2 regions of the Micromonospora sp. CPCC 205558 genome follow, and region 1 is predicted to be linked to the other one. Evidence: riboswitches for the same ligand, from Rfam matches in the RefSeq annotation. Region 1 holds a riboswitch; the other holds the start of a gene.
What was found. A riboswitch is a leader RNA that binds a small molecule or an ion and turns the genes downstream of it on or off. The one in region 1 is predicted to bind S-adenosylmethionine.

Region 1 (5,480 bases):
GAGGGTCGCTGACCTCTCCTGGTGAGCCTTTGGAGCTGAATCGTTTGCGACATCGCCTCCGTGGATCGCGCGGCGCCGTCCGGCGCGCGATATCCCTGGGTTTCGGCAGGCGATAAGGGGGGGTGGGGCCCGGGGGTGCCCTGCGTCTATGGCGGCTGGACGGCCCGTACCCACAGTGTGGGAGCGTGCCCACGGCGGTCGGCGTGGCTTGAATTTTCTTCTTTTCGCAGCTCAAGGGCCCGAGAGGCGTGCCTGTGAGGCTGTGCGCGCTCGACGCGAGGCTCTAGACGCCGGTACATTCCGGCCGGGGACTTTCCCACTAACAAGGAATTTATAAGCGTCGATACTTTCATGCCTCACATTGAAGGGGTCCGATTCCTTCGATGGAGGTACCGATGAACGCTTCTCGGCTCGGCGGGCCGACCCTGTCCCTGTTCCGCATCGTGATCGGCCTGCTGTTCACGTTGCACGGCTTGACCTCGGTATTCGGGTTGTTCGGCGGCAACCCGATGACCGGTGAGGCCATCGCGCTCGGCGCCTGGCCGGGCTGGTGGGCCGCGCTGATCCAGCTGGTCTGCGGCGCCCTGGTGCTGGCCGGTCTCTTCACCCGACCCGCCGCTCTTCTCGCATCCGGCTCGATGGCGTACGCCTACTTCGTCGTGCACCAGCCGGACGGTTTGCTGCCGTTGCACAACGGTGGTGAGCTGTCGGCGCTCTTCTGCTGGTCGTTCCTGCTGGTCGCGGCTCTCGGTCCGGGTTCTTGGGCGTTCGACACGCTGCTCGCACGTCGCCGCGACGTTCGGTCCGTGCCGGCGGCGCCGGTGACTGACAACAGCCCGATCGTCGTTTGACCGCACCTGTACCGCGCGTCGCCGGGGCCTCGACGAGGCGGCCCCGGTGACGCGCCCGGTCAGGGGTTCCCCGCCCTCGGAGTGCTTCGCGAGGGCCGCGCACCGGGGTCCCGGCTCTGCGCTCGCGCACCGGGGTCCCTCGCGCATCGGGGTTCCGGCTCGGCGCTGATGTCGTAAACGATTCAGCTCCATAGCGTGCGCGAGGGGCAGGTCTTACCCGCCCCGCAGCGTGCCTGGCGGCGACGACGCGGGAGGGCCGCAGCGTGCCTGGCGGCGACGACGCGGGAGGGCCGCAGCGTGCCTGGCGGCGACGACGCAGGAGGGCCGAAGCGTGACGGCGGCCGAAGCGTGAGGGCCGCAGCGGGAAGCCCGCAGCGGGAGCGTCAGGCCGGCGGGCGTTGGGCGAGGACCGCGTCCAGTAGGCCGGGGTAGAGCTGGTCCAGCTCGTCGCGGCGGAGCCGGACCAGTCGGCTCGTGCCGGCGGCACGGGTCCGGGTCAGGCCGGCCTCACGCAGCACCTTGAGGTGGTGGCTGCGGGTCGCCTTGGAGACGCCGAAGTCGAAGCTGCCGCAGGGGGACTCGCTGCCGTCGGCGAGCGCCCGGACGATCTGTAGCCGCACGTCGTCGGCGAGTGCGGCCAACACGCTGGTGACCGGTACGGCGGTCAGGTCGGGCTCGTGCGGCTCCATGTGACCAGTGTAACCCTTGTTCGACAATCATCGAACAACACCCTATGGTCGGTGTCGTTGGTTCGATGATACTCGAACATTGGAGTTGCCGATGCGATCCCGCGCCACCGCTTACCCACTGGTAGCCGTGCTCGGCTGGGGCGTGATGTTCCCGATCCTGGCCAGCGCGCTCAACCGGGTCGACCCGCTCAACCTGACCACCGCGCGCTACCTGCTGGCCGCCGTCGTCCTGGTCGCCATCCTGCTGTTCCGTGAGGGGGCCGGCGCGCTGCGGCACGGTGGTCGAGCACGGGAGGTGCTGGTGCTCGGAGTGGTCGGCTTCGCGGGCTTCAACCTGCTCACCAACCTGGCGCTCGAACACGCCGCCCCACAGCAGATCTCACTCTTCGTGGCCACCACCCCGGTGATCACCCAGCTCGTCCGTTGGGCTCGCGACGGCGTACGCCCGAAGCCGCTCCTGCTGGCCCTCTCCCTGGTGGCGCTCCTCGGAGTCGGCCTGGTGATCACGCGCGGGAGCCTGGCCGGGCTCGGCCAGTTCGGTCTCGGCGGGCTGATGATGATCGGAGCGGTGCTGGGCTGGGGCATCTACACCCACGGTGCCAGCCGGTTCGGTGAGTGGTCGCCGCTGCGCTTCACCACCCTGACCGCGCTCGCCGGCACGGCCGCCATGCTCGCTCTGAGCATCGGCGCCGACGCCGTCGGCTGGCAGCACGCGCCGGGCGCCGCCGACCTCGTGGCGGTCACCCCGCAGCTGGCGTACGCCGTGCTGGTGGGCGCCGTGATCTCGGTCCTGGCCTGGAACACCGGCGTGCAGCGACTCGGCGCCGCCAACGCCGCGCTGTTCATGAACCTGGTCCCGGTGACCACCTTCGCGGTGCAGATCGTTCGCGGCTACCGCCCCGAGCCCGTCGAGCTGGTCGGGGCCGCCATCACGATCGCCGCCCTGATCGCCGCGAACCTCGCCGCCCGCCCCCGGACCGCGTCGCTGCCCCGGCCGGGCGCGGTAACGGACCCGATCGCGGTGACCGACCCTGCGGCCGTGAGCGCCCGCTGACCCACTCCCTGGGATCCGCGCTGGAGGCCGTGCCCAGCTTTGCCTAGACTCGACGGCACAACTTAATACCTCATCCAGAGGGGCTGAGGGATACGGCCCGACGACGCCCCGGCAACCACCCCGCGCGCTCACCGCTGAGCGACCCGCGGGGCAGGTGCCAATTCCGTCCCCGCCGCACCGTGCGATGCGGGGAAAGATGAGAGGACTCTCGACATGACGTCGACGCTCGTCACCTCCGGCATCGACACCGCTGCCAGCCCGGCCCGCGCCCTGGTCTGCCGCGCCTGTTCGGCCCGCTACCCGCTCGCTGCCCAGCACGCCTGTTACGAGTGTTTCGGCCCGCTGGAAGTCGACTACGACAGCGCCGCACTGGCCACCGTCACCCGCGAACAGATCGAGGCCGGCCCGAACAACATCTGGCGGTACGCTGCGCTGCTGCCCGCCGGTCAGGACCCGGCGAGCCGGGTCACCCTCGACCCGGGGCTGACCCCACTGGTGGCGGCCCCGCACCTCGCCGCCGAGCTGGGCATCACCGCACCGCTCTGGGTCAAGGACGACAGCGCCAACCCCACCCACTCGTTCAAGGACCGGGTCGTCTCGGTGGCGCTCACCGCCGCCAAGGCGCTCGGCTTCACCCGGTTCGCGTGCGCGTCGACAGGCAACCTGGCCAACTCGGTGGCCGCCCACGCCGCCCGCGCCGGCGTGCCCTCGGTGGTCTTCATCCCCAGCGACCTGGAGCAGGGCAAGGTCATCACCACCGCCGTCTACGGCGGCGAGCTGGTCGCCATCGACGGCTCGTACGACGATGTCAACCGGCTCTGCGGCGAGCTGGTGGAAACCGACGAATTCGAGGACACCGCGTTCGTCAACGTGAACGTCCGGCCGTACTACGCGGAGGGCTCCAAGACCCTGGGATACGAGGTGGCCGAGCAGCTCGGCTGGCGGATCCCGGCGCAGGTTGTCATTCCGATGGCCAGCGGCGAGCTGCTCACCAAGATTGACAAGGCGTTCTCCGAGCTGGTGGAGATCGGCCTGGTCGAGGCGCCGGCCGGCGGTTGGAAGGTCTTCGGCGCGCAGTCCGCCGGCTGCAACCCGATCGCCACCGCTCTGCACGCCGACACCGACACGATCATCCCGGTCAAGCCGACCGGCATCGCCAAGTCGCTCAACATCGGCGACCCGGCGGCCGGCCTCTACGCCCTGGAGGCGGTCCGCCGCACCGGTGGCTGGATGGAGTACGTCGACGACGACGAGATCCGGGCGGGCATCCGCGACCTGGCGCGTACCACCGGGGTCTTCGCCGAGACCGCGGGTGGGGTGACCGTGGCCGTGCTGCGCAAGCTGGTCGAGTCCGGTCGGCTCGACCCGACGGCCGAAACCGTCGTGTTCAACACCGGCGAGGGTCTGAAGACCATCGACGCGGTGGCCGGGCAGGTCGGGCCGACCCACCACATCAAGCCCTCGCTGCGTGCCGCCCGCGACGCCGGCCTCCTCGGCTGATCCGCCGGGTAACTGGGTTTTCGCTGTGAGTGTGGAAAACCCGCCGCTACGGACTTGACGGCAGGAACCGGACGGCGCAAGATGCTCCGTGCGGGAGGGCATTTCGCCGAAGACTTTTGAAGTTCTTGCGACCCAACGCCGGAGGCGTTGTGCGAGTGTCCCTCCCGACCACGTTCGATCGGGCCAGCGATTAATTCGCTGGCCCGGTCGCTTTTCCGGGTGCACCCTCAGCGGCATGAGCATCACGATCGCGTCGTTCGACGGCGCCGACCGGACCGCGGTCGACGAGGCGTACCGGATCGGGTCGGCGGCCAACGACGCCGACCTGCCGGACTTCCCGCCCTCCTGCCGGCGCCGCTTCGACGCGCTGTTCCACACGCCGATGCCCGGCACCCAGTCACTCTGGGCGCTGGCCCGACTGGACGGCGTACCGGCCGGCTACCTCCAACTGGACCTGCCGCAGCTCGACAACACCGACAACGCCACCGCCGAGCTGCTGGTGCATCCCCAGCTGCGCCGCCGGGGAGTCGGCCGGGCCCTGCACGAGTACGGAGTACGCCTGCTGCGCGAGCACGGCCGCAAGCGCGTGGTGGGGATGGCTGTCTCCGCGCTGCCCGGTGGGCCGGCCCGAAGCGTGGCCCCCGACGCGTTCGCCGCCGCGACCGGGGCCCGGCCCGCCCTCGCCGAGGTGCGCCGCCGGCTTGACGTCAGCAAGCTCGACCGGGTCGCGCTGCGGGCGGCGCTCGCCGAGGCCCGCCCGCTGGCCGAGGGCTACCAGTCGGTCTGCTGGCAGGGGGCGACCCCGCAGGAGTACGTCGCCGACATCGCCTACCTCGACGGCCGGTTGCTGATGGACGCGCCAATGGGCGACGTGCAGTGGGAGCCGGAGCAGGTGGACGCCGAGCGCATCCGTGGCAACGAACGGGCACTGGACGCCCGGGGCCGGCGGCGCTACCACCTCGGGATGCGCCACGAGGCGTCCGGTCGCCTGGTCGCCTGGACGCTGCTGGACGTGGGCGCCTCCGCCGACTGGCACGCGTTCCAGCAGATCACCATCGTCGACCCGGCCCATCGTGGGCACCGGCTCGGTCTCATCGCCAAGGCAGAGAACCTGCACCACCTGCTCACCCACGAGCCGGCGGTACAGGTGATCGACACCTGGAACGCGGCCAGCAACAGCTACATGGTGGCGATCAACGAGCAGCTCGGCTTCCGCCAGGTGGACTCCTGGACCGACTGGCAGCTCACGCTCTGACGCGTATCGGCGCTACTGCTCGCGGTGGGGACTCAGGCATGATGGCGGCATGACGGAGACCCCGCATCCCCTGTACGACAGGCACGCCGACACCCTCAACCGTGCGCTGACCGCGATCACGGAGCGGGGCT
Region 2 (5,480 bases), on a different contig from region 1:
TGCTGACCACCGGAGAGCTGCGCCGGCCGGGAACTCGCCTTGCCGGCAAGCCCGACCAGCTCCAACTGGGCCCGGGCGACAGTCTCCGCCTCGTCCTCGCCGAGCTTGCGCAGTCGGCGCAGCGCCAGCGTGACGTTGCGCAGCACACTCATGTGTGGAAAGAGGTTGAACTGCTGGAACACCATGCCCACCCGCTGCCGCAGCGCGTCCGGGTCGTCGCCCAGCACGCTGCGCCCGTCCAGCAGCACGTCGCCCCGGTCCGGTTCGATCAGCCGGTTGATGGTGCGCAGCAGGGTTGACTTGCCCGACCCGGACGGGCCGATGACGCAGGCGGTCGCGCCGCGCGGCACCGAGAGGTCGACGCCGCGCAGCACCCGGTTCGGTCCGAAGGCGAGATGCACGTCGCGTACGTCGAGGCTGACCGAGGTCGTCGTGGCGGTGGTCATCGCCGGTCTCCTTCCGTCGCGGCGTACGACGCGGTGTCGTCGTCGTCCTCGGTCGGCCCGGTGGCCGGCCGACCGTTGCGCAGCCGCCGGTCGATCCAGTTGACGACGTGCGTCAACGGAACGGTCAACGCCAGGTAGCAGAGCCCCGCCAGCAGCAGCGCGGACTCGTTGCCGGTGGTGGCCGCGTAGTCCTGCCCGATCCGGAACAGCTCCCGCTGGCTGGCCACCAGGCCGAGGAAGTAGACCAGGCTGGAGTCCTTGATCAGCGCGATGAGCTGGTTCACCCAGGCTGGCAGCACCCGCCGGATGCCCTGCGGGATGATCACCAGCCGCATCGCGTCGGCCCAGGAGAAGCCGAGCGCCCGGGCGCCCTCCAACTGGGCGGCCTCCACCGACTGGATGCCGGAGCGGAAGATCTCCCCGATGTACGCGGCGGCTATGAGCGACAGCGCCAGGATGCCCAACGGGTAGGGATCCGGCCCCCAGACCTGCATGCCCAGCGGGGCCAGCCCGACGCCGATCAGCAGGATCGTCGCGGCGGCCGGCAGCCCCCGGAACACGTCGGTGTAGACCCGCGCCGGCCAGCGCAACCAGCGGCTGCGGGAGATGCCGGCGACGGCCAGCAGCAGGCCCAGCACCGAGCCGAGCAGGGCGGCGGAGACCGCCAGGATCAGCGTGTTGGGCAACCCGACGGTCAGCATCTCGGGCAGCGCCTCGCGCATCGCGTCCCAGTCGAAGAAGGTTTCCCACAGGGTGCTCAACGGATCCATCGGTCGCCTCTCCTACCGCCCCGCTCGCTCGTCATCGGCTCAGGACGCGGTCGACGCGGACGCCGTCGGCGTGGTCGACGCGGCCGAAACCTTCACCGTGCCGCTGCCCGGCGAGAAGTCCGCCGGGACCGGCCGCCCCGGGTAGTACTGCGCCTGCAACCGGCTCCAGGTGCCATCGGCGATGACCTCGTCGAGGCTCTTGTTCAGCGCCTCGCGCAGCTTGTCGTTCCCCTTGGCCACGGCGTACGCGGTCGGCGCCGGGCTGAGCTGCTTGGCCGCCACGGTGATCTTGCCGTTGCTGTCGGTCGCCGACTTCTCGCCGATCTCCGCCGGGGCGATCCACGCGTCGGCGGTGCCCGCCTTGAGCTGGTTGATCGCGCCGTTGTAGTCCGGCACCCGCACCGGGTTCAGCTGCTTGCCGGTGGCGTAGTCGTCCTGGACGGTTCCCTGCACCACCACGACCCGCTTGCCGGTGAGCTGGTCGAAGCTGGTGATCGGCGAGCCGGCCGGGACGTCCAGGCCGAAGTAGCCGAAGTCGTAGCCGTTGCCGAAGTCGACTGTCTTCTTACGTGCCTCGGTGATGGTGATCGAGGAGCTGCCGACGTCGAACTTGCGGTTGTTGACCTGGCTGAGCAGCGCGGAGAAGTCGGTGCCGACGAACTCGACCTTCAGGCCGAGCTTGCCGGCCACGGCGGTCAGCAGGTCGTTGTCGAAGCCGGTGAACTTGCCGTCCTTGAGGTACACGTTCGGCGGGGCGTCGGTCAGCGTGCCGGCACGCAACACGCCCGGCTGGGCCAGGCCGTACGGGTTGGCGGTGGCGTCGGACGAGCTGTCGTCGCCGCAGGCGGTGAGGGCGGTGGCGGCCAGGATCGTCGCCGCCCCCAGGGCGGCGGCACGGGTCAGGGCAGGAAGGAATCGCACGGTGTCTCCGAAGGGTGTGTCTCGGCGGGCACGGGCGTGCGCCACCGACGGCACGCCCGATGGGCGTACCGGTGGGAAGGAGTGCGGGAAGGGGGGTGCTAGAGCGCGGTGCCGCGACGACAGGCGGCGCTGCACATTCGCATCATGTCCACGTGCCGTCGCCGGGTCAGTGCGGGCGAGGGTCGACCGGTGCGGGAGTCCGCGACGTCGATCGGTGGGACGGTGCTGAGGATGCGCATGGTTCTCCCGGGTCTGTGCTGACCTGGGTGCCAGGCCACGCTTGCACCGACGTCGTGCCGGTGCCTGGTCTTCACCCGGGGCACCCCACCGCGGAGGAGGGTTGCCGGCCAGCGAGCCGGGGCTTCGCGCTGGCGCTCATGACCTGCGCCGAGGCTAGCAGCACCAAGGGGTGGGCCGTCCAGTCGTTATGACCACGCTCACCGTGCCCGACGGCCGGCCCGCGCGCAGGTCAGCCGGCGTGCACGTGCGGTCGACGGTGCGGGTCGGGCTCCTGGCGGCGCAGGATCTCCCGGGTCACCGAGGCGATGGCGCCCTGCCCGAACGCCAGGTAGCGCAGGAAGTTGCGAACCGGGCCGCCCTCGGACCACTCGAAGTAGATGTGGGGTCGCCGACGGGTGCGGTCGCGGATCTCCAACAGCAGGGCGGCGAGCGCGGTGGGGACCGACGAGCTGGCCAGGCTGAGCACCGGACAGCGGCCGTCGACCACGCTGCCGCGGACCAGCAACTCGGTCTCGAAATCGGACGGGTCGGTGACCGTGACCTCGACGAAGATGACGTCGCTGTCGTCGGGAAAGTCGTTGTCCGCCATGGTCTGGGCCAGCTTGGCGCGGTACTCCGCCTCGTCGCGCCGGTCAGGTTCGTGTGCGATGAGGCGGATCCGCCGGCCGGCGCGTTCGTCGATCATCCGGGCCGCGGCGGGGTCCAGCTCGACGTGATCGACGCGCAGCTCGTAGGCCCGCATCAGCCGGGACAGCATCGACACCAGAATGATCCCGCCGATGAAACAGGCCGCGATCTTGACGCCGCTGGGCCGCTCCACCACGTTCGCCACAGTGGTGTAGACGAAGGCCACCGTGACGACTCCGAAGGCGATGGTGCGACCACGCTGACGCTGACGCAGCGCGGCGAGCGTCACCGCCGTCGCGGCCGAGGTGATCAACACCAGCACCCCGGTGGCGTACGCGCCGCCCTGCGCGTCCACGCTGGCCTCGAAGACGATCGTGATGAGGAACGCCACCGAGGTGAAGACCAGCACCAGCGGCCGGACGGCCCGCGCCCAGGTTGGCGCCATGCCGTAGCGGGGCAGGTAGCGCGGCACGAGGTTGAGTAGACCAGCCATCGCCGACGCCCCGGCGAACCAGAGGATTCCGATGGTGGACAGGTCGTAGATGGTGCCGAACGCCTCGCCGAGGTGGGCGTGCGCCAGATAGGCCAGCGCCCGACCGTTCGCCGGCCCGTCCGCCTGGAAGGCCTCCGGCGGGATCAGCACCGTGGTCGTCACGCTGCTGGTGATCAGAAAAACGCTCATGATGACCGCTGCGGTGGTGAGCAGCCGGCGCGCTCCCCGGATCCGGCCCAGCGGTCGTGCCTCGGAGTCCTGCGGGTCCCCCCGTACGCTCGGCATCACGGCCACCCCGGTCTCGAAGCCGGACAGGCCCAACGCCAGCTTCGGAAAGACCAGCACCGACAGCCCGACCACCAGCCACGGATCGCCGTGCCCGGTGGTCAGCGCGGTGGTCCAGTCGCCGACCGCGCTCGGGTGCGTCACCACCCTCCACAGCGAGTCGGCCACCACGACCGCGTTCAGCGTCAGGTAGACCGCGACCAGGACGACGGCGATTCCGATGGCCTCGGTGAATCCCTTGAGGAACACCGCACCCAGCAGCGACACGAGCAGCAGCGTGACCAGCACGTCGTGCCCCTTGAACCCGCTCGGCCAGAAAGGGTTCTCGTCGATGTGCGCCGTCGCGTCGGCGGCCGAGAGGGTGATGGTGATGATGAAGTCGGTGGCCGCGAAACCGAGCAGCACCAGCACCAGCAGCTTGCCCGGCCAGTAGCTGAGCAGGCGTACCAGTATCGCGATGGAGCCCTCACCGTGCGGGCTCTCCACCGCCACCCGCCGGTAGACCGGCAGCGCGCCCAGCAGGGTCACCAGCACCAGCACCAGGGTCGCCACCGGCGAGAGCGCCCCGGCGGCCAAGGCCGCGATGCCCGGCTGGTAACCCAGCGTGGAGAAGTAGTCGACACCGGTCAGGCACATCACCTTCCACCACGGGTGCTGTCGGTGCTCCGGCGGGCGCCTGTGCGGCCCTGGGTGCTGCGCGGCCTGGTCTGAGCCGGCGTCGAGCAGCCACCCCCGCAGCAACCGGCCCGTGCCTCTGACCCTCACCGGCGCGTCCCCCGTCGTCCCGCCCACGGTCACCGTGAGTATCCGCCCGCCGGGCCATCCCCGTCCGCCGCTGCGCGGAACCCAACCGACGCCGCAGTGGGTTTCGGGCCCAGGACAGGGGGGATGCAGCGCCCCGGTCGGGACCGGACGGCACCGGGGGAGGGGACAGGGCATGGTCGGCGGCCGTCGCTTCCGCCCGGGTGGTGGCTTCGGCCGTCAACTCGACGAGTACGAGACGAGGGTCGGTGTGGCGGCGTCCCCGCAGTCGCCCGTCGCGTCCCACGGCCTGGTGGACAGCGCCGTCTACCTGCGGGGGCACCGGTTCGCCTCGCCGTCCGGCCTCGCCGAGACGTACCGCTGCCTCCAGGAGCAGAACGACGCGATGGCCTGGATCGGGTTGTACCGGCCCGACATCGAACAGATCACCTCGCTGGCCCGGGAGTTTCGGCTGCACGACCTGGCGGTCGAGGACGCGATCAACGCCCACCAGCGGCCCAAGCTGGAGCGGTACGGGCACACCCTGTTCGTGGTGCTGCGCGCCGCCCGCTACGACGACCTCCGGGAGGAGGTCGAGTTCTCCGAGCTGCACCTGTTCATCGGGCCGGGTTTCGTGGTCACCGTCCGCCACGGTGAGGCGCCGGATCTGGCCGCGGTGCGGCGGCGGATGGAGACCGAGGCGCAGATGCTCGCCCGGGGCCCGGAGGCGGTCCTGTACGCGATCCTCGACCAGGTCGTCGACGGGTACGCGCCGGTGGTGGCCGGGCTGGAGAACGACATCGACGAGATCGAGACCCAGGTGTTCGGTGGTGACCCGAACGCCAGCCGCCGCATCTACGGCCTCAGCCGCGAGGTCATCCAGTTCCAGCGGGCCGCCCGTCCGCTGCTCAGCGTGCTCGACGCGCTGGCCGTCGGCGCGGGCAGCGCCAGCGCCGA

Region 2: it holds a riboswitch for S-adenosylmethionine, as region 1 does, so the genes downstream of both, V6U86_RS16670 (ABC transporter substrate-binding protein) here and thrC (threonine synthase) in region 1, are expected to answer to the same signal.

Annotation. Positions count from the first base shown of each region.
Region 1 covers NZ_JBAKHR010000026.1:79,171-84,650, reverse strand. Annotated here, with positions in the region: gene V6U86_RS25575 (DoxX family protein) at 396-851, shown strand; gene V6U86_RS25570 (ArsR/SmtB family transcription factor) at 1,235-1,540, opposite strand; gene V6U86_RS25565 (DMT family transporter) at 1,632-2,594, shown strand; SAM riboswitch class I at 2,662-2,797, shown strand; gene thrC (threonine synthase) at 2,808-4,094, shown strand; gene V6U86_RS25555 (GNAT family N-acetyltransferase) at 4,330-5,349, shown strand; gene paaN (phenylacetic acid degradation protein PaaN) at 5,399-5,480, shown strand, end outside.
Region 2 covers NZ_JBAKHR010000012.1:152,208-157,687, forward strand. Annotated here, with positions in the region: gene V6U86_RS16660 (amino acid ABC transporter ATP-binding protein) at 1-446, opposite strand, end outside; gene V6U86_RS16665 (amino acid ABC transporter permease) at 443-1,216, opposite strand; gene V6U86_RS16670 (ABC transporter substrate-binding protein) at 1,256-2,137, opposite strand; SAM riboswitch class IV at 2,409-2,520, opposite strand; gene V6U86_RS16675 (amino acid transporter) at 2,607-4,547, opposite strand; gene corA (magnesium/cobalt transporter CorA) at 4,720-5,480, shown strand, end outside.